DNA from 3 places in the Embleya sp. NPDC005971 genome. Region 2 is predicted to be linked to each of the others. Evidence: riboswitches for the same ligand, from Rfam matches in the RefSeq annotation. Region 2 holds a riboswitch; each other region holds the start of a gene.
What was found. A riboswitch is a leader RNA that binds a small molecule or an ion and turns the genes downstream of it on or off. The one in region 2 is predicted to bind cobalamin.

Region 1: another riboswitch for cobalamin. It lies ahead of ABZ374_RS32430 (ABC transporter substrate-binding protein); the one in region 2 lies ahead of ABZ374_RS00260 (energy-coupling factor ABC transporter permease).
Region 3: another riboswitch for cobalamin. It lies ahead of ABZ374_RS39790 (CoA-acylating methylmalonate-semialdehyde dehydrogenase); the one in region 2 lies ahead of ABZ374_RS00260 (energy-coupling factor ABC transporter permease).

What each region holds. Positions count from the first base shown of each region.
Region 1 covers NZ_JBEXUX010000046.1:32,669-36,532, forward strand. Annotated here, with positions in the region: gene ABZ374_RS32415 (ABC transporter ATP-binding protein) at 1-213, opposite strand, end outside; gene ABZ374_RS32420 (iron ABC transporter permease) at 159-494, opposite strand; partial or broken gene ABZ374_RS32425 (iron chelate uptake ABC transporter family permease subunit) at 535-1,248, opposite strand; gene ABZ374_RS32430 (ABC transporter substrate-binding protein) at 1,245-2,216, opposite strand; cobalamin riboswitch at 2,324-2,549, opposite strand; partial or broken gene ABZ374_RS32435 (DUF2975 domain-containing protein) at 2,691-2,807, shown strand; gene ABZ374_RS32440 (hypothetical protein) at 2,850-3,569, opposite strand; gene ABZ374_RS32445 (FtsX-like permease family protein) at 3,650-3,864, opposite strand, start outside.
Region 2 covers NZ_JBEXUX010000001.1:54,233-58,096, reverse strand. Annotated here, with positions in the region: gene ABZ374_RS00270 (class II aldolase/adducin family protein) at 335-1,183, shown strand; gene ABZ374_RS00265 (RDD family protein) at 1,343-1,888, shown strand; cobalamin riboswitch at 2,075-2,285, shown strand; gene ABZ374_RS00260 (energy-coupling factor ABC transporter permease) at 2,313-3,026, shown strand; gene ABZ374_RS00255 (energy-coupling factor ABC transporter substrate-binding protein) at 3,023-3,391, shown strand; gene cbiQ (cobalt ECF transporter T component CbiQ) at 3,396-3,864, shown strand, end outside.
Region 3 covers NZ_JBEXUX010000071.1:14,986-18,849, reverse strand. Annotated here, with positions in the region: gene ABZ374_RS39795 (pyridoxamine 5'-phosphate oxidase family protein) at 38-478, shown strand; cobalamin riboswitch at 498-668, shown strand; gene ABZ374_RS39790 (CoA-acylating methylmalonate-semialdehyde dehydrogenase) at 868-2,367, shown strand; gene ABZ374_RS39785 (acyl-CoA dehydrogenase family protein) at 2,372-3,514, shown strand; gene ABZ374_RS39780 (enoyl-CoA hydratase/isomerase family protein) at 3,511-3,864, shown strand, end outside.

The sequences.
Region 1 (3,864 bases), on a different contig from region 2:
CAGGGCCCGCAGCAGCGTCGTCTTGCCGGCGCCGTTCGGCCCGAGCAGGCCCGTCACCCGACCGAGGGCGAAGCCGACCGTCACGTCCGTCAACAACGTGGCGCCGTCGACGCGCACGCCGACGTGTTCGGCGGCCGGCGCCGCCGGGTTCACGACGATCACGGCCGACTCCCCCCGGCCGACCTGCCGGCCGCCTGGCGCCACAACAACCATGCGAAGAACGGCGCTCCGAGCCCGGCGGTGACGACGCCGACGGGGATCTCCTGCTCCGGGAGCACCGAGCGCGCCACGATGTCGCTGCCCACGAGCAGCGACGCGCCCACGAGTGCGGACATGGGCAGCAGGAGGGCATGGCGCGGGCCGCACACCAGGCGGACGACGTGCGGCACGACCAGACCCACGAACCCGATGACGCCGGTATTGGCGACCAGACATGCGGTCACCAGCGCCGCCGCGGCGATCAGGGCCCAGCAGGGTGCGTTCGACGTGCACACCGACGGAACGAGCCGCGGTCTCGCCGAACGCGAACGCGTCGAGGTCCCGGGCGGCCGCGACCATCGCCACCGTGCCGAGGACGGCCACCACAACCAGGAAGACGGCCGTGTTCCACCGCACCCCGGCCACCGAGCCCAGCGTCCACTCCATGACGCCGCGGGCGGCGTTGCGGTCGCCGAGGACGAGCACGACGAACGAGGTGTACGCGCCGCACAACTGCCCCACCGCGATGCCGGCCAGCACGGTCCGCGAGGCCGGCAGGGTCCGGCTGTGCGCACCGGCGAGGGTCAGCACGACCAGGACGGCGAGCAGGGCACCGACGAAGGCGGCGGCCGGGAGCGCGCCGATCACCGCGGTGCCGGAGACTCCGACACCGAGTACGATCACGGTGACCGCGCCGACGGCGGCGCCGTTGGAGATCCCGAGCAGGTAGGGGTCGGCCAGGTCGTTGCCGGTCAGGGTCTGCAACACCGCGCCGCACACCGCGAGTCCCGCGCCCGTCGCGGCGGCCCCCAGGACGCGGGGCAGCCGCAGTTGCCAGATGATCCGGTCGTCCAGCGCCGTGACGTCGGAGCCACCGAGACCGAGTCGGCGCAGCACCACGTCGGCCACGACGTGCGGCGGCTCGTGGACCGATCCCACGGCGAGGCCGAGCAGCACGGTGGACAACAGCAGTACGGCGGCGACGGCCAGGGCCACCGCCGCACGGCTCGCGCCGGCGAGCCGTGCGGCGGGACGATCCGTCACGGTCACGGACGCGGGGTCAGGTTGCCCAGGCCGGCCGATACCCGGACGGCACCGTCGGCGAGCAGCACGCCGGGGGTCGACTCGGAGAACGGCACGACCACGTACGCACGGCGCTGGACGGCCTTGAGCTTGTTCAGCACGGGGTCGTGTTCGAGGTAGTCGATCTTGGACTGTGCGGTGTCCCAACCGGCGTCCGCGAGCACGATGGCGTCCGGGTCCGCCGCGACCACCTGCTCCCAACTCGTGGTCTTCCAGCCACCGGCCAGCGTGTCGAAGACGTTGCGGGCGCCGACGGCGTCGAGCACGAGCTGGGGTCCGCCGTGGCCCGCGCCGACGTACGGGGTTTTGGTACCCGAGTCGTACCAGAGCACGTTCAGGCCCTTGCCCGCCGACTTGGCCGTGACTTCGGCAAGTTGCCGCTTCTGCGCGTCCCGGATGGCGGCGGCGCGCTGTGCGACACCGAACACCTCGGCGACATCGCCCAGTTCGTCCCACACCGTCTGGAAGGACGCCGACGCCTGCTGCTTGCTGTCGGCGCACCCCAACGGCGACAGGTAGGTGGTGATGCCCTGGGAACCCAGTTCGTCCCGCGTGCCCGCCACCTTGTCGGTGAAGGCGCTGGAGTAGGAGGCGTAGAGGAAATCCGGGCGCGCCGCGAGGAGTTTCTCCTTGGACGGATACTTCTCGGAGAGCACCGGGACGGTGTCGTAGGCCGCCTTCCATCGCGCCGGGACCGCGTCGTCGAGGTACGCCGTCCCGGCCATCCGGGTCTGTAGATCGAGAGCCAGGGCGACTTCGGTGGCGCCCTGGTTGAGGGTGACCAACCGGGCCGGCGGTGACGTCACGGTGGTGGTGACGCCGCACCTGCTCACGCTCACCGGCGTCGAGTGGCTGCTCCCGGCCGCCGCGGCGGGCTTGTCGGCCTCGGGCGCACCCGTGCACGCGCCGAGCGCGCCGACGAGCAGGATCGCCACGACAGCGAGGCCGGAGCGCGTGGAACGCGGGGCGCGCGCCGGAGGTATGAAACGTTCGAATCGAAACGGGCGCAGGGCAGCGCGGGGCATGTGTTCTCCAACCCTCGTGGAACATGTCGCGCCGTGGCCGGTCTCCTGGCTTCCGCATCGACGTTCCGCAGCCGGCCTTCCCGGTTGGCTCGTTCCCGATCCACCCAGTGACCCCGACCGCTGTGGGAGCGGTCGGCGAGGGCCGCGAGACTCCGCGGCTACAGTGGCGAGGGCCGCGCCGGCATTCGACCGGCTTCCCGTACACCACGGCGGCGATAGGCTACCAAACCGCTCGTCGTGCCTCGTCGGCGCTCACGCCCACCGACGCCGGCCGGGTCCTCTCGGGACCGGCAACCCGCTCCGCGCCTGGACCCGCGGGTGGAACAACGGGTGGAGACGCGGATGGATCCGAAGGTGGGTCCCTGCGGCGGAGGTCGCCTACGGGGCATGGCCGTCCTGGGGGTTGCGCTCGTCGGGCTCGTGCTGCGGATGCTGCTTGCCCAGGCCGTCGCGCGCGACGTCCAAGCGGCCCGGATGCGGGCCGAGTCGGAGGAGGTGATACTCCCCCATCCGGCGCATCGCCCGGAGCCGCACGGGGCGGCGCTACCGCGTGTGGAGGATGTCCGCCTCGCCGGACGTGGCATGCACCCGCACCCGGTGCGGTGCGGCCGGATCCCGGGCCACGTCGACCTTGACCGAGCCGTGCTCGCTGCTCGCGTCCGTCGCGTAGACGGTGCCGGCCGGCAGCCTGACCCGGGCGTTGTCGCCTTCGGCGTCGACCCGATCGGGCGGCGCGGCGAAGGACAGGTCCACCGCGTCCCGGTCGGCCCGGGCGACGACCGTACGCGTGGTCAACCGCTCGCCGCGGATGCCGCCTTGTGCCGTCCGCGCGTCCAGATCGCCGGACAGGCCGGTCAGCATGACCTGCCCCGAGGTGGTGCCGACCCGGACCGCGAGCCCCGGCGGCACCCTCACCTCGTAGGAGACCTGCGCGCTGCCGCTCACGGTGTGCCGCAGCGTGAGCGTGCCCTCGGCCGACACGTGTTCGGTTGCGGGTTCGGCGGTGCCGAAATGCTTGATCTCGGTGACCCGCACCGACCCGGGCCCGCCCTGAACCACCTGCACCCGGCCCGCTCCGCCGACGATCACGAGCCGGGTGAGCGGCGCGTCGATGGTGTACTGCGCCCGGCGGGTGGTTGCCTGAGACGGCGAGTCCGGTTCGGCACACGCGGATCCGCCCAGCAGGAGGCCGGTGAGCACGCACAGGCGCACCGGGCGACCGAGTGCGCGGCCGGCGAAAGATGGTGAACGCTTGGGCCACATGGGAGTTCCCGTCCTGATCGGAGTCGGCGAGCACGAGCTCGTGGGCACGAGTGCGGCGGCGGACCGGAGTCGGCGTCGCACTACTGTGCCCCGATCGCGGTGAGGACCGGGATCCGTGCCGCCCGGCGTGCGGGGAGCAGCGCCGCGAGCACACCCACCACTGCGGATCCGGCTGCGATCACGGCGAGCGTCGACCACGGGACGGCGAGCACCTCCAGGCCCTGATCGGCCAGTCCGCGCCGGGCGGTCACTCCCCAGCCGACGCCCAGCAGCAGTCCCAGGAGCGTGCCGTACG
Region 2 (3,864 bases):
GGTGTGCGCCGGTCGAGTTGCCGTATGCCCGCCCGAGTTGCCCGCGCGCCCGCATTTTGCCGCGCGTGCTCGGATTTCGCGGGGCGGATCCGGTAATTCGAGTTCGACCGCTTCGAACTCGACGTCCCGGACTCGCTGAACGGCAGCGTAGAAGCAGCCCGGAGCGGACTGCGGGCAATATTCGCTTAATTCCCGGAAACCCGACCCGAACGACGACGGGGCGCTAAACTCCCCGGCTTCGCACGAACGAACGCCCGCCGAGGGCTGTCCCCGGATGTGACTCGCCGGTAGCGTCGGCCGAAGTCCCGCGCGCGCCGAGTCCGAGGAGATGGACATGTCCGACACCGATGCCCAGCAGGCCCAGGACGTGCAGGCCCAGGCCCCGCCGCAACCGGTGTCGCCCGCGGACCTGACCTTCGCGCTGCCGCCCACGTTCGACACCGTCGAGCGGGAGCGCCGGCACCGCAAGGAGCGATTGACCGCGGCCCTGCGGCTGTTCGGCCGATTCGGCTTCGAGGAGGGCGTGGCCGGGCACATCACGGCGCGCGACCCGGAGTTCACCGACCACTTCTGGGTCAACCCGTTCGGGATGTCGTTCAAGCACATCACCGTGGACGACCTGATCCTGGTCAACCACGACGGGCAGGTCGTCGAGGGCCGATTCCACGTCAACCAGGCCGCGTTCGCGATCCACTCGCAGATCCACGCGGCCCGCCCGGACGTGGTCGCGGCGGCGCACAGCCACTCCGTGCACGGGCGGGCGATCTCCGCGCTCGGCGTCCGGCTCGAACCGATCACCCAGGACGTGTGTCCCTTCTACGAGGACCACGAGGTGTTCGACGACTACGCGGGCGTCGTGCTCGACGCCGAGGAGGGGCGCCGGATCGCCAAGACGCTCGGCCCGCGCAAGGCGCTGATCCTGCGCAATCACGGCCTGCTCACGGTCGGGCAGTCGGTCGACGCCGCGGCGTGGTGGTTCATCACCATGGAGCGCTCCTGCCAGGTGCAACTGCTCGCCCGGGCGGCCGGCGAGCTCAAGCCGATCTCACCGGAGAACGCGCGGCTGACCCGCGAGCAACTGGGCAACGACACGGTGGCCTGGATCAACTACAAGCCGCTCTACGACGTGATCAGCCGCTCCGAGCCGGACCTGTTCGGGGCCCAGGGGCCGATGACGCTCTGATCGCCGCGGTCACCGGATCGCGACGTTCCCACGCTTGCGGTGACCGCTCGATCACCCGCTGCCGCCCGGTCGGCACCCGTGTGCGCCGACCGGGCGCAATCTCGGCGATATCCGGTCGCGGCGGGAGTCAACCCGCCCGGTTGCGGAAAGTACAAAGGCATGTACGAACGGAGCCTTCCGCAGCACTTCGCGCGTTCGGCGCGCCCCGCCCGGTCGGGTGCCCGAGTGTGGCTGCCCGAGGTCGAGAGCCGGCTCGATCCGTTGGTGTTGTGGCGTCGATTCGGCCAGTTCCTGGTGGACGTGGTGGCGTCGGCGCTGTTGCCCGGAGCCGCGATGTTCCTGTTCGTCCTGCTGCCCACGCACCCCGACGGTTCGATCCGCAGCGGTCCGCTGACCGCGACGATCACCGCCGGCGTGGTCGTGGTCGCGGTCGCGATCCTGTTCTGGTACTGGGTGCTGCGACCCGCCGAGCACGACGGGCGCACCTGGGGCATGCAGGTGTTCGGCATCCGCGTCGTGGACGTCTCCGGGGGACGCGCCGGCCGACGCCAACTCGGGACCCGTTGGCTGCTGTTGCTCGTCGACGCCTTCGCGCTCGGGGCGATCGGGCTGACCGCGGTGCTCACCAGCGAGCGGCGCCAGCGGGTCGGCGACCGGGTGGCGGGCACCCTGGTGGTCCGCGGTCGCGGACCCGGCCTGGACTGAGCGGCCCGCGCGGTGTCGGGCCGCGGGTCGGTGCCACCCGCCGCCCTCCCCCGTCGCGCCCGCGAACGGCCCGTCCCCGCACCTCGACGGCGTGCCGGAATGCGGCTATTGCTCGACCGCTCCGCCCCTCTTGTGGCCTTGCGCACGGTTTGCAAATGCCACCTTGTCGCCATGTCCATCCGACCACTAGTGTCGGCTCGCCGTGGTGTTCGGGAAGCCGGTTCGATGCCGGCGCGGCCCTCGCCACTGTGATCGGGAAGTTCTCCTCCATCCCCGCGGAAACGTTGAGTCGTCGCCTCGGGGAAGCCACTGGGACCGCTTGCGCGGCCCCGGGAAGGCGGAGACGTGAACGTACGACCCGTCAGCCAGGAGACCGGCCACGGCGATCGTCCGTCCACGAGGTGTTGGAGAGGGACCCTTCCTCATGCATATCGCCGAGGGCTATCTACCCTGGGAACACGCCGTCGCCTGGGGCGTCGCGTCGACCCCGTTCGTCGTACACGGCGCCCGCGCGCTCACCCGCGAGGTGCGCGACCGCCCCGAGAACACCCTGCTGCTGGGCGCTTCGGGCGCCTTCTCGTTCGTCCTGTCCGCGCTGAAGATCCCTTCGGTCACCGGGAGTTGCTCGCATCCCACCGGCACCGGGCTGGGCGCCATCCTGTTTCGACCACCGATCGTGGCCGTGCTGGGCACGATCACCCTGCTCTTCCAGGCGCTGTTGCTGGCGCACGGCGGGCTGACCACGCTCGGCGCGAACGTGTTCTCGATGGCCATCGTCGGCCCGTGGGCCGGCTACGGCGCCTATCGGCTGGCCCGCTCGCTGCTCGATCGACGCGGCGGCACCATGCCGCTGGATGTCGCGGTGTTCCTGGGCGCGTTCGTCGCCGACCTGAGCACCTACTGCGTCACCAGCGTGCAGCTCGCGCTGGCCTTCCCCGACCCCGACAGCGGATTCGCCGGTGCCCTGGCCAAGTTCGGCGGCATCTTCTCGCTCACCCAGATCCCGCTGGCGATCAGCGAGGGTCTGCTGACCGTGCTGGTCGTACGCCTGCTGCGGCAGTCCAGTCGCGGCGACCTCATCCGCCTCGGCGTGCTCACGGACGCGCGGGTCGCCCGCGAGGAGGAGAAGAGCAAGTGAAGCGCTCGACGAAGATCAACCTGCTGATCGTGCTGGCCGTGGTGCTGCTCGCGGCGCTGCCCGTGGTGTTCGGGATGGGCGACCACAAGGACGAGCCGTTCACCGGCGCCGACTCCCAGGCGGAGACCGCGATCACCGAGAACGACCCGGACTACAAACCGTGGTTCAGCCCGCTGTACGAACCGCCGTCCGGCGAGATCGAGTCCGGTCTGTTCGCGTTGCAGGCCGCCCTCGGCGCGGGCGTGGTCGGTTACATGTTCGGCGTCAAGCGCACCCGGCGCCGACTCGCGCCGGAGGCGGCGGATACGCCCGACGAGCCGGCGGACACCACCGGCGAGGCACCGGTATCGGTCCCGGGTCGCTGATTCCGTGTTGCCGATCGACGCGGCGGCGCACGCGAGTTCGTGGCGCCGCCGCCATCCGGCCGACAAGGCCGTGCTCTCCTTCGGGCTGCTCGGATGCGCGGTGGCGCTGCCGCCGTGGCCCGGCGCGGTGCTGGTCGCCGCGACCGTGCTGGTGATCGCGTTCGGGTTCGCGAAGGTGCCCGCCCGGCGACTGTGGCGGGCCGCCCGGGCACCGCTGGGCTTCGCCGCGACCGGCGCCCTGACGCTGCTCGTGACCATCGGCGCGGACGGCGTCGGCTGGGCCGAGGACGGGCCGCGGCGCGCGGCCGAGTTGCTGGTCCGCTCCGGTGCCGCCGGTCTGGCGATGTTGCTGTTCGCGTTCACCACGCCGCTGTCGGACGTGTTGCCCAGACTGACCCGGGTGGGTGTCCCGGCCGCCGTGGTGGACGTCGCGGCGGTGATGTACCGGATGTTGTTCCTGCTCTACGACACGA
Region 3 (3,864 bases), on a different contig from region 2:
ACCGGCCCCCGGTCGGGGGCGGGCCAAAGGGTTGGAAATGAGCGAAGACGCCGTGCTGAAACGTCCCCTCGGTCGCCATGAGGCGTTGCGGTTGATGGCCGACGCCCGACTGGGACGCGTCGTGGTGAGCGAGGGCGCGCTGCCGGCCGTGCACCTGGTGGCGTTCGCCGTCGATCGCGAGTGTGTGGTGTTCCGGGCCCCGCTCGACTCCTCGCTCGCGAAGGCCGCGCACGACGCGGTGGTCGCGTTCCAGGCCGACCACGTCGACCGGGCCACCCGCACCGGCTGGACGGGCACCGTGACCGGACACGCCTCCCGGGTCGGCGATCCGCACGTCGTCGCCCACCTGGATCGTCTGCTGCCCGACCTCGACGGCCTCGGCGAGGATCAGGTGTGGATCCGGGTCACCTCGGAACTCGTCACCGGACTCGCCCTCGAACGCCGGCCGTCGGGTCACGGCCGGCACTGGACTTACTAGGACGTCCGACTATATCGTCTTCAACTACAAGGTCCGCGGTGCAGGGAAGTCGGTGTGAATCCGGCATGGTCCCGCCACTGTGACCGGGGAGTGCGCTGCCGCAGCACCAAGCCACTGGCGAAGGCCGGGAAGGCGGGCATCGTGCGTCGATCCGGAAGTCAGGATACCGGCCGCGGGTATATCCGTGTTGTCCACGAGGATGGAGCAAACACGCATGACACCGGTCCGCGCCCTCGCCCCGGATGATCCTGCGAACGTCGAACCCACCAGGTTTTCCTGACCACTTCGACGTCGACCCGCACCGGGCAACCACGCGCACCCGCGCCGACGTTGCGCACCCGGGTCGTGCCCCGACCTCCGGATCGCACCCGACGAGAGACAGGTCGTTCATGGTCCGCGAACTTTCCCATTTCATCGGCGGCAAGCACGTCCCCGGCGCATCCGGCGCGTTCGGCGACGTGTACGACCCCAACACCGGTCGAGTACAGGCACGCGTTCCGCTCGCGGATCGCGCCGACACCCTGGCCGCCATCGCCGACGCCGAGCAGGCCCAACCCGCGTGGGCCGCCTGGAACCCGCAGCGGCGCGCCCGAGTCCTGGCCCGCTTCCTGCAACTGGTCGAACCCGAACGCGAGTCGCTGGCCCGGCTGCTGTCGGCCGAGCACGGCAAGACCATCGCCGACGCCCACGGCGACCTGCAACGCGGCCTGGAGGTCGTGGAGTTCGCCACCGGCATCCCGCACCTGCTCAAGGGCGAGTTCACCGACAACGCGGGCTCCGGCATCGATGTGCACTCGATGCGCCAACCCCTCGGCGTGGTCGCCGGCATCACCCCGTTCAACTTCCCGGCGATGATCCCGCTGTGGAAGATCGCGCCGGCCATCGCCTGCGGCAACGCGTTCGTGCTCAAGCCCTCGGAGCGCGACCCCTCGGTGCCACTGCGCCTGGCCGAACTCTTCGTCGAGGCGGGCCTGCCGCCCGGCGTGCTGAACGTGGTCCACGGCGGCAAGGAGAGCGTCGACACACTCCTGACCGACCCGCGCGTACAGGCCCTGGGCTTCGTCGGCTCGACCGCGATCGCCGAGTACGTCTACACCTCCGCCACCGCGAACGGCAAGCGCGCCCAGTGCTTCGGCGGCGCCAAGAACCACCTGATCGTGATGCCGGACGCGGACCTCGACCAGGTCGTCGAGGCGCTGATCGGTGCCGGCTACGGCTCCGCCGGGGAACGCTGCATGGCCATCTCCGTGGCAGTTCCGGTCGGCGCGGAGACCGCCGACGCGCTGGTGGAAAAGCTCGTCGCCCGGATCGCCACGCTGCGCGTGGGCCCCTCGCACGACCCGGACGCCGACTTCGGCCCGCTGGTCGGCCGGGACGCGCTCGATCGGGTGCACGGCTACCTGGACATCGGCGTCGCCGAGGGCGCCAAGCTGCTCGTGGACGGCCGCGACGTGCGCGTACCCGGCCACGAGGACGGCTACTTCGTCGGCGCGTCGCTGTTCGACCACGTGACGACCTCGATGCGGGTGTACCGCGAGGAGATCTTCGGCCCGGTGTTGTCCGTGGTCCGCGCGGCCTCCTACGAGGACGCGCTGCGGCTGCCGAGCGAGCACGAGTACGGCAACGGCGTGGCCATCTTCACCCGGGACGGCGACACAGCCCGCGACTTCGGCCGCCGGGTGAACACCGGCATGGTCGGCGTCAACGTGCCCATCCCGGTGCCGGTGGCCTATCACACCTTCGGTGGCTGGAAACGATCCGGATTCGGCGACCTCAACCAGCACGGGCCCGACTCGATCCGCTTCTACACCCGGACCAAGACGATCACCTCGCGCTGGCCCTCGACCGCGCGCGAGAGCGCGAACTTCGACATCCCCACGATGGACTGACCCGGTGACCACGCTCACCGACGACCAGCTCGCGATCGTCGAAACCACCCGGGACTTCGCCCGCGAACACCTCGCCCCGAACGCGATCGAATGGGATCGCACCAGCCACTTCCCCGTCGACGTCCTGCGCAAGGGCGCCGACCTCGGCCTCGGCGGCATCACCGTCCGCGAGGACGCGGGCGGTTCGGGGCTCGATCGGCTCGACTCCGCGCTGATCCACGAGGCGCTGGCGGGCGGTTGCCCGACCATCGCCGCCTACTACTCGATCCACAACATGGTCGCCGCGACCATCGACCGGCACGGTACGCCGGAGCAGCGCGCCCGCTGGCTCCCGGGGCTGTGCTCGATGCGAGATCTGGCCGGCTACTGCCTGACCGAGCCGGGAGCCGGCTCCGACGCCGCCGCGCTGCGCACCCGCGCCACCCGCGACGGCGACGACTATCTCCTGCACGGCGTCAAGCAGTTCATCTCCGGCGCCGGCTCCGCCGCGGTGTACCTGGTGATGGCGCGCACCGGCGCCGACGGCGCCGACGGCATCTCCGCGTTCGTCGTGCAGGGCGACGCCGACGGGCTGTCCTTCGGGCCCAACGAACGCAAGATGGGCTGGCACGCCCAGCCCACCCGCCAGGTGATCCTGGACGGCGTGCGGGTGCCCGCAGGCCACCGGCTCGGCGCCGAGGGCGACGGGTTCAAGATCGCGATGGGCGCCCTCGACGGCGGCCGGATCGGCATCGCCGCCTGCTCGTTGGGTGGCGCGCAAGCCGCGCTGGATGCCGCCGTGCGCCATCTCACCGACCGCGAGGCGTTCGGCTCGGCGCTCATCGACGCGCAGGCCCTGCGCTTCCAACTCGCGGACATGGCCACCGAACTGGAGGCCGCCCGCACGCTGGTGTGGCACGCCGCCTCCTCGCTCGACGAGGGCGACCCCAGGGCCTCGCAACTGTGCGCGATGGCCAAGCGGTTCGCCACCGACACCGCCTTCTCGGTGGCCGACCGGGCACTGCAACTGCACGGCGGATACGGCTACCTCGCCGACTACGGCATCGAGAAGATCGTTCGCGATCTGCGGGTGCACCGCATTCTCGAAGGAACCAACGAGATCATGCGCGTGATCGTCGCGCGCGGACTGATCGGAGCGGCCCGATGACCCCGACCACGGACCAGGATCCGGTACTGACCCACCGGCAGGCGGCCCTGGGCCGGATCGTGCTGAACCGGCCCAGGGCGCTGAACGCGCTCACCCACGACATGGTGTCGCGGATCGACGCCGCTCTGACCGCCTGGGAACACGACGACGACGTACGGCTGGTGGCGATCACCGGCGCGGGCGAGCGCGGGCTGTGCGCGGGCGGCGACATCCGCGCCATCCACGCCGACGCCGTCTCCGGCGGCACCGCGAGTCTGGACTTCTGGCGCGACGAGTACCGGCTCAACGCCCGCATCGCCCGCTACCCCAAGACCTACGTCGCCGTCATGGACGGCATCGTGATGGGCGGC